Regions from separate parts of the Mixta intestinalis genome, predicted to be linked through region 1. Evidence: riboswitches for the same ligand, from Rfam matches in the RefSeq annotation. Region 1 holds a riboswitch; each other region holds the start of a gene.
What was found. A riboswitch is a leader RNA that binds a small molecule or an ion and turns the genes downstream of it on or off. The one in region 1 is predicted to bind thiamine pyrophosphate.
Positions count from the first base shown of each region.

Region 2: linked by a shared signal. The riboswitch ahead of thiM (hydroxyethylthiazole kinase) and the one ahead of thiC (phosphomethylpyrimidine synthase ThiC) in region 1 are both predicted to bind thiamine pyrophosphate.
Region 3: linked by a shared signal. The riboswitch ahead of thiB (thiamine ABC transporter substrate binding subunit) and the one ahead of thiC (phosphomethylpyrimidine synthase ThiC) in region 1 are both predicted to bind thiamine pyrophosphate.

Region 1 covers NZ_CP028271.1:3,385,628-3,388,645, reverse strand. Annotated here, with positions in the region: gene thiC (phosphomethylpyrimidine synthase ThiC) at 1-1,522, opposite strand, end outside; TPP riboswitch at 1,607-1,706, opposite strand; gene rsd (sigma D regulator) at 1,834-2,340, opposite strand; gene nudC (NAD(+) diphosphatase) at 2,480-3,018, shown strand, end outside.
Region 2 covers NZ_CP028271.1:2,017,496-2,020,513, reverse strand. Annotated here, with positions in the region: gene C7M51_RS09560 (PAAR domain-containing protein) at 1-692, opposite strand, end outside; TPP riboswitch at 1,035-1,131, shown strand; gene thiM (hydroxyethylthiazole kinase) at 1,165-1,956, shown strand; gene thiD (bifunctional hydroxymethylpyrimidine kinase/phosphomethylpyrimidine kinase) at 1,953-2,753, shown strand; gene C7M51_RS09545 (GntR family transcriptional regulator) at 2,789-3,018, opposite strand, start outside.
Region 3 covers NZ_CP028271.1:7,230-10,247, reverse strand. Annotated here, with positions in the region: gene sgrR (HTH-type transcriptional regulator SgrR) at 1-1,633, shown strand, start outside; TPP riboswitch at 1,669-1,786, shown strand; gene thiB (thiamine ABC transporter substrate binding subunit) at 1,832-2,818, shown strand; partial or broken gene thiP (thiamine/thiamine pyrophosphate ABC transporter permease ThiP) at 2,794-3,018, shown strand, end outside.

The DNA of each region.
Region 1 (3,018 bases):
CGTCCTCCTTGTTCGGCAAGCCTAAATGTTCTTTCGGCGTGACGTAGCAGAGCATTGCGCAGCCGAACCAGCCGATCATCGCCGCGCCAATACCGGAGGTGAAGTGATCGTAACCGGGGGCGATATCGGTGGTAAGCGGGCCAAGCGTATAGAAGGGCGCTTCGTGACAATGCTCCAGCTGTTCAGTCATATTGCGGCGGATCATATGCATCGGCACATGCCCCGGCCCTTCGATCATCACCTGCACATCATATTCCCAGGCGATCCTGGTCAGCTCGCCCAGCGTATAGAGTTCGGCAAACTGTGCTTCATCATTGGCGTCCTGAATCGAGCCGGGGCGCAGGCCGTCACCCAGCGACAGCGCCACATCATAGGCGGCGCAGATTTCACAAATCTCGCGAAAGTGTTGATAAAGGAAGTTTTCCTGATGGTGGGAAAGGCACCACTTCGCCATGATCGATCCGCCGCGGGAAACGATCCCGGTAAGGCGCTTCGCCGTCATCGGGACATAGCGCAACAGCACGCCAGCATGAATGGTGAAATAGTCCACGCCCTGTTCCGCCTGTTCCAGCAGCGTATCGCGGAACAGTGCCCAGGTCAGGTTTTCAGCAATGCCGTTAACCTTCTCCAGTGCCTGATAAATGGGGACGGTGCCAATCGGAACCGGGCTGTTACGCAGAATCCATTCGCGCGTTTCATGGATATAGCGCCCGGTGGAGAGATCCATCACGGTATCGGCACCCCAGCGTGTCGCCCAAACCAGCTTCTCGACTTCCTCTTCGATAGAGGAGCTGACGGAGGAGTTACCGATATTGGCATTCACCTTCACCAGAAAGTTGCGGCCAATAATCATCGGTTCCGCTTCCGGATGGTTGATATTGGCGGGAATAATGGCTCGTCCGGCGGCTACCTCCTGACGCACAAACTCCGGGGTAATATTCTCCGGCAGCCGGGCGCCGAAATCGTGCCCCGGATGTTGCTGGCGCAGTACCTCGCTGCGAATGCGTTCGCGGCCCATATTTTCCCGAAGGGCGATGAATTCCATTTCCGGCGTCACTATCCCCTGACGCGCGTAGTACAGCTGCGTAACCCGGCGGCCCGGTTTCGCCCGTCGCGGATGCGGCAGATTATCGAAACGCAGGTGATCGAGACCTTCATCTTTCAGCCGTTGCTGGCTATAGCTGGAGTTGAGTTGGGTTTGTTCGCTATCGTCGCGCTGGGCGATCCAGTCGCTGCGCAGGCGCGGCAGACCCAGATGAACATCAATTACCGCTTCGGCATCGCCATAGGGCCCCGCGGTATCGTAAACCGGTACGGCTTCGTTAGGCTCGTAACGCGGCTCGTTTTTATCACCGCCGACCAGGGTGGGGCTAAGCTGAATTTCACGCATCGGTACGCGAATATCGGGGCGGCTGCCGGTGATCCAGATGCGTTTCGAATTAGGGAAGGCGCTTCCCTGTAAGGAAGAGATAAACTGTTGCGCCTGAGTGCGCTGTTCACGACGGGTAGGTTTAGCAGACATAGCAATCTCCAGATAAAGGAACGTTGCTTGTCCGGAGTTCGGAAGGAGTAACGACACAGCATCAGCCTGCGCTGACGGCGTGAAAAGTTCTGTACTCTTGTTCCCTTCGCAGGTACTAACCTGATCAGGTTCCGCGGATCCCGAATAAACGGTCTCAGCCTAAAAGGCACTCCGACAAGATGAAAAACGGGCGTCAGGCTGGCTGACGCCCCTGACCAGCGGCGCATTACGCGACATCAGGTCATAAAAAAGCCCCTTCAGCATAAAGGGGCGTTTAAGAAACTACAAGGGGTTCTTACCCTGGGTTGCTGTTACGCGGGGCGCGTAATAGTTTGATCGTTAGCCGGTTGTAACGAGGCCAGATTATTATCGTAGGCCAGCTGGATCAGCTTATCTTCCAGCGTAAAGCGCACTTCCAGCGCTTCGCCTACTTCAGAAAGCGCCTGCTGAAACTCAAGACAGTTATCGTGATCGATAGCTGCTTCCAGATGAGAATCATATAGCTGCATAATAGTTTCGGTATTGGCTTGCAGGCCGGGGTAAATCTGTGCTGCCGCCAGCAGCGGGCTGTCGCCGGTCATCTCTTCAATGATGCGTTCATAAATATTGAAATGGCCGGTAGAAAGATAATCCACCAGGTTCTGACAAAAATTATCAAGCGCCTGTTCATCCAGCGCGGTGAGAGACTCTTTATTCGGCTTGATGCCGACCACTTGATAATAAGCAACCAACAGTTGCCTGCGCGCATTCAGCCAAAAATCTACCAGTTCATTACGGCCACCTACGCGCTCGGTCAGAACGTTTAACTGGTTAAGCATGTTTGTCTCCGTGAGTTATAGTCTTACCGCTACTTATAATTACCATCAGTACAGAGGCCGTGTCCCGTATCCTTTCCTGTTTTAAGAATAATTACGGTGCCAGTCACAAAAAGCGTGCTGAAGCAAAGGGTGCTTTCCTATGGAACGAGAACTAACAAGCGTAGACGCTGGCTGGTGGGTTGTCAGCCATGAACAGAAAATATGGTTGCCAAATGGTGAATTACCTTTCGGTACGGCACAGGAGCTGGGGCTAACCGGTGCGCGCGGGGCCGCTATCGGTGAATGGCAGGGCGATACCGTCTGGCTGATCCGCGAGAATCGCAGCGAGAGTATGGGATCGATTCGGCAGATTATCGATCTTGAGAGCGGCTTGTTTCAGCTGGCCGGGCGTGGCGTCCAGCTGGCGGAATTTATACGTTCGCACCGCTACTGCGGCTACTGCGGTCATGAAATGCACCTCAGCAACAGTGAAAACGCCTGTCTGTGTGCGCACTGTCGCCAGCGCTACTATCCACAAATTGCGCCCTGCATCATTGTGGCGATCCGCCGCGATGACAAAATCCTGCTGGCGCAGCATGCCCGTCATCGTAACAGCATCTACACCGTACTGGCAGGGTTTGTGGAAGTTGGGGAAACCCTGGAGCAGGCGGTAGCGCGTGAGGTAATGGAAGAGAGCAA
Region 2 (3,018 bases), 1.4 Mb from region 1:
TATTTACCAACCGGTTCGGCAGCAAGGCCAATACCTTTATCTGCAATGCTGGTGAAATTAGCTATGGTGGCGTAATGTTTGTGCAGGAAATTAGCTTCTTCGTGGGTTAACGGTTCCAGCGCGGCATCAATCCGTGCTTTTGCTGCCTGCATATGCGCGATCTGCTCGCTATCCTGCTTTTCAGGATCAACCAGAAGCATAATCGAACCGGCTTTATAACTTTTGTCTGCGCCGTTCAGCGTAGCAAATAGCGCTTTGGCTCCTGCTGGTGGGGTGCCTGTGAATAACAGACGCTGCCAGGCTTCTGTAGTACCACCATATGGGAGAACGGCAAAACCAGCGTCTGTGCCAGTTTTCTTCTTCGCTGACTGTGCATATTGCTCTGGCTCTGCCTGCTGCTGTTGAGAGGCAACAAGAGTGGTGGCTGCGGTTGACGTTTCAGCCTGATATTTTGCTGGCGCATAAGAAGGGGATGTACCTGGGCCTATCGGACCCAAAGGGGCTATGATTCGGTTAGATCCAGAAGGACAGCCGCATAAAACAGCACATCTGTCGACGGCAACAGGTATTTGATGAATTCTGCGGTGTGGTTCGGCTTCAATAATCTTCCCTTCTTTACCACATTTTGGGCAAGGCGTAGTTTTGTCCCCCAGAACAATTGGACGGCGCCCAAGAATATGGCCTACTGACAGAGAAGGAATAAGTTTTGCTCCAGTAGTGGTTTGATCACCGCTTAATGCCTGTCCTTTTCCCAGTACGTTAGGGCGCATCCCTCCCGTTGAGCCAACGGTATACTGATTCATAAATCCTTTTACCTGCTACAGAAATTATCATCGTGCTTATTTTACAAACAATAACCATAGGCACAACAAAATAAAATGAGGTTGGGGTAATCTGTTTTTTGTGACGAAAGAAAACATCTTATCACTTAACCATATTACACATACCCCAAAAAGGCCTTCTTCACCGTTTACAAGCTTCTCTGCTGGCATTACTATCCTGACAAGGATTAATGTTGAATCCCAACAACTTGTAATAATGACTCGGGGTGCCCTTCCTTGTGAAGGCTGAGAAATACCCGTACCACCTGATCTGGATAATGCCAGCGTAGGGAAGTCAGATGCCTGCCCGGCATTGCCTTCTTAAGCGCCGGCCAGGAGCATTATGAAACAACCTGACCTGCCTGATACCGCGCTTGTTGCGCAATCTCTTTCTCTCTTCCGCCAGCGCGCGCCGCTAATCCACTGCATGACTAATGATGTGGTCCAGTCCTTTACCGCTAACGTGCTGCTGGCGCTGCACGCTTCGCCTGCGATGGTTATTGATGCCGATGAAGCGGCACAGTTCAGCGCTATTGCCGATGCGTTGTTGATTAACGTCGGTACTCTGACCTCCACGCGCGCTAAAGCCATGCAGGCTGCGGTAGAGTCGGCCAGCGCCAGCGCTACACCCTGGACGCTCGATCCGGTCGCGGTAGGGGCGCTGGATATGCGCAGTGCCTTTTGCCAGCGGCTGCTGACGTTAAAACCCGCCGCTATTCGCGGCAATGCCTCTGAAATTCTTGCGTTATCGCTACAACAGGTGGGTGGGCGCGGTGTGGATACACAACATCAGGCAGAGGAGGCGCTGGCTGCCGCGCAGCATCTGGCGCAGCGCTGCCAGAGCATCATCGTCATAACCGGCGAGGTGGATTACGTGACCGATGGCGAACGTACGTTTGCTGTGCATGGTGGATCGCCGCTGATGACGCGCGTGGTCGGTACGGGCTGCGCGCTGTCGGCGGTAGTTGCGGGCTTTGCGGCGCTGCCGGGTGACAGATTACAGCACGTCGCCAGTGCCTGTTGTGTTATGGCCTGTGCAGGCTCGCAGGCGGCATCTGAAGCGCATGGGCCAGGCAGCTTCATTCCGGCATTTCTCGATGCATTGTGGAATCTGAACGAGGAGAAACTGAAATGATGCGGATTAATGCGTTAACTATCGCTGGTACCGATCCCAGCGGCGGCGCAGGTATTCAGGCTGATTTAAAAACCTTTTCCGCGCTGGGCGCTTACGGTACCAGCGTAATTACCGCGTTGGTGGCACAAAACACCTGCGGCGTCCGTTCGGTTTATCGCGTTGAGCCGCAGTTTGTCGCCGCGCAGCTGGATGCGGTGCTGGAGGATGTGCGCATCGACAGCGTTAAAATCGGCATGTTATCAGAAAGTGATATCGTAGAGGCCGTTGCAGAAAGGCTGAGCCGTGCCGTGATCCCCTGGATTGTGCTCGATACCGTCATGCTGGCAAAAAGCGGCGATGCGCTGCTGTCGCCGCAGGCGGTCAAAACGTTGCGCCAGCGTCTTCTGCCGCAGGTTTCACTGATTACGCCTAACCTGCCGGAGGCGGCGGCGCTGCTGGAAACCCGCCCCGCTCGCGATGAAAATGAGATGAAACAGCAGGGCAGAGCGCTACTGGATCTGGGCTGCGAGGCGGTGCTGATCAAAGGCGGGCATCTCAGCGATACTGAAAGCCCGGACTGGCTGTTTACCCAGCACGGCGCGCAGCGCTTTACCGCGCCGCGCATCGCTACCCGCAACACGCATGGCACCGGTTGTACGCTTTCCTCGGCGCTAACCGCGCTGCGCCCTCGACACAGCGACTGGGCCAGCACCGTAACGGCAGCGAAAGCGTGGCTACAGGGCGCGCTTGAGCAGGCCGATACGTTACAGGTGGGTAAAGGCCAGGGGCCGGTGCACCATTTTTACCGCTGGTGGTAGAGGTTGCGTTTTTAGCGAGAAGATATTGCCCTGCATCAGCAGGGTTCAAACCATTCGCTATTCTGTTCTGCAATCGGGGTAATAGAGAAAATCATCTCCTGAAGATGTCGACGCATCGCCTTTTCGGCACCGTCGGCATCCTTATTACGCAGCGTGCTGAAGATCTCTTCATGTTGTTCAATCACGCTTTCCGGCGGAGAGACGTTGCTGAGCGTCAGGAAGCGCACGCGATCCATCGTGGCCTTGATATTCTCTACCGTTTCCC
Region 3 (3,018 bases), 1.3 Mb from region 1:
CTGGCAACTCTGTGACGGTCAGCCTCAGGAAACCACGCTGGCGCAGCTGGCGATGCAGATGCACTGTTCGCGCCGTCATATGCGTAGTTTACTTAATGCTATGCAGAAACAGGGCTGGCTGAACTGGCAGGCGGAGGCGGGACGCAGCAAACGTTCAAGATTGAGCTTTTATTCCACCGGGCTGGCACTCAGACGGCAGCAGGCGGAAGAACTGCTGGAGCAGGATCGCATCGATCAGCTGGTGCAGCTGGTAGGAGATAAAAATCAGGCGCGGCAGATGATCGCCTCACGCCTGGGGCGCAGCTTTCGTCAGGGCAAACATATCCTGCGCATTCTCTATTATCGCCCGATGCTGAACCTGCTGCCCGGCTCGCCGCTGCGTCGTTCGGAAACTCATCTGGCACGGCAAATCTTTAACGGCCTGACGCATATAAATGAGGAAAACGGGGAACTGGAGCCCGATATTGCCCACCACTGGCAGGCGCTGTCGCCGCAGCACTGGCGCTTCTATCTGCGCCCGGCCATTCAGTTTCATCACGGGCGCGAGCTGGATATGGCGGATGTCATCGCCAGCCTGCGCCGTCTGACTTCTCAGCCGTTGTACTCTCACTTAACGCATATTGAATCGCCAACGCCCTGGACGCTGGATGTTCATCTCAGTCAGCCCGATCTCTGGCTACCCTGGCTACTGGGTAGCGTTAGCGCAATGATCCTGCCGCGTGAATGGCCAGAGTTGCCCGATTATAACCGTCATCCGGTTGGTACTGGCCCTTACCTGGTTGAGCTTAACCAGCAATCCCAGCTAAAAATTCAGGCGTTTGATGACTATTTTGGCTATCGCGCACTGATTGATGAGGTCAATATCTGGGTTCTGCCCGATATCGGTGAGGATCTGGACTACGCGGGGGTGAAGGTTCAGGGTGATAAAGCAGATCGGGAAGAAGAAACGTCGCAGGAAAGTCGTCTGGAAGAAGGCTGCTACTTTTTGCTGTTCGATCGGCGATCGACAAAAGGGCGTGATGAACAGGTACGCCGCTGGGTCAGTTCGCTGCTCAATCCGGTCGCCCTGCTCAACCATGCCAGCCCCGGCTATCAACGCTACTGGTTCCCGGCGTGGGGCTTACTGCCGCGCTGGCACCATCGGCAGGATACACAGCAGGTTGCCAAACCGGTGGGCCTCAGTTCATTGACGCTGACCAGCTACCGTGACCACAGTGAACATCGTGCCCTGATTAAACTGCTGGTTCCGCTGCTGGCAGAGCATAATGTGCAGCTGAACGTGCAGGAGATCGATTATGTTAACTGGCATCACGGCGCAGCGGAAAGTGATATCTGGCTCGGCAGCGCCAACTTTACGCTGCCGCTCGGTTTTTCCGTTTTCGCCCTGCTCTACGAACTGCCGCTGCTACAGTACTGCATTGATATTGACTGGCAGGGAGACGCCGGACGCTGGCGCAACCAGCAGCTGACGCTGGCAGACTGGTGTAAAAAGCTGGTAGAGAATCACTACCTGCATCCGCTGTTTCATCACTGGCTGGTGCTGGAAGGACAGCGCAGCATGCGCGGCATGCGCATGAACACGCTCGGCTGGTTTGACTTTAAATCAGCCTGGTTCGCACCACCTGAATCCTGATACTTTCGTTAATTTGACGAAAAGTCTACACTAAGCCGTTCTCAACGGGGTGTGGAGAGACGCGAGCGTTCGCTGACGCGCTGCTTCACTGAGAGAGACCCGTCGAACCTGATCCGGTTAATACCGGCGTAGGGATTTGAGATGCGTTACGTCCTCAGATCATGCGCCCTGTTATTTATTCTCCTCAAGGAGCGCAACGTGTTGAAAAAAGTTTTGCCCGTTCTGCTGTTGCTGTCTGCCCCTGCTTTTGCCGCCAAACCCACGCTGACCGTCTATACCTATGACTCCTTCGCCGCAGAATGGGGCCCAGGCCCGGCGGTGAAAAAAGCGTTCGAGTCGCAGTGCGGCTGTGAACTGAAATTTGTCGCGCTGGAAGATGGGGTTTCACTGTTAAACCGTCTGCGTATGGAAGGCAAAAACAGTAAGGCCGATGTGGTATTGGGGCTGGACAATAATCTGGTAGCGGCGGCAGAACAGACCGGCCTGTTCACTGCATCTCAAGTAGACACCGCCAAACTGGCGCTGCCGGGCGGCTGGCATGACCGTACCTTTATCCCTTACGACTACGGCTACTTCGCCTTCGTCTATGATAAAAACAAGCTGAAAAATCCGCCGAAAAGCCTGAAAGAGCTGACAGAAAGCGATCGAAAATGGCGTGTGATTTACGAGGACCCGCGTACCAGCACGCCGGGGCTGGGGCTGCTGCTGTGGATGCAAAAAGTGTATGGCGACGAAGCGCCACAGGCGTGGCAGAAGCTGGCGCAGAAAACCGTTACCGTCACCAAAGGCTGGAGCGAAGCCTATGGGCTGTTCCTGAAAGGGGAAGGCGATCTGGTGCTGAGCTACACCACCTCCCCTGCTTATCACCTGATTGCCGAGAACAAAGATCGCTACGCGGCAGCTGATTTTGCCGAAGGCCACTATTTACAGGTTGAGGTGGCAGCGCAGTTAAAAAACAGTCCGCAGCCGCAGCTGGCGCAGCAGTTTATGCAGTTTATCGTCAGCGAGCCCTTTCAGCAGACCATCCCCACCGGCAACTGGATGTATCCGGTAACCGATATCACGCTGCCGCCAGGCTTTAACAGCCTGACCGTGCCAAAAAACGCGTTGCAGTTTACGCCGCAGCAGGTGGCGCAACAGCGTGCCACATGGATTAATACATGGCAACGCGCCGTCAGCCGCTGATCCCCGGCTGGCTGTGGCCGGGATTGTTGACCGCTACGCTGTTATCTGGCGTGGCATTGCTGGCGTTTGGCGCGCTCTGGTTTAACGCACCGGACAGCAACTGGCGCGCCCTGATGCAGGATAGCTACCTGCATCACGTCATCGCCTTTTCTTTCTGGCAGGCACTGCTTTCCGCTCTGCTGTCAGTGATCCCGGCGATT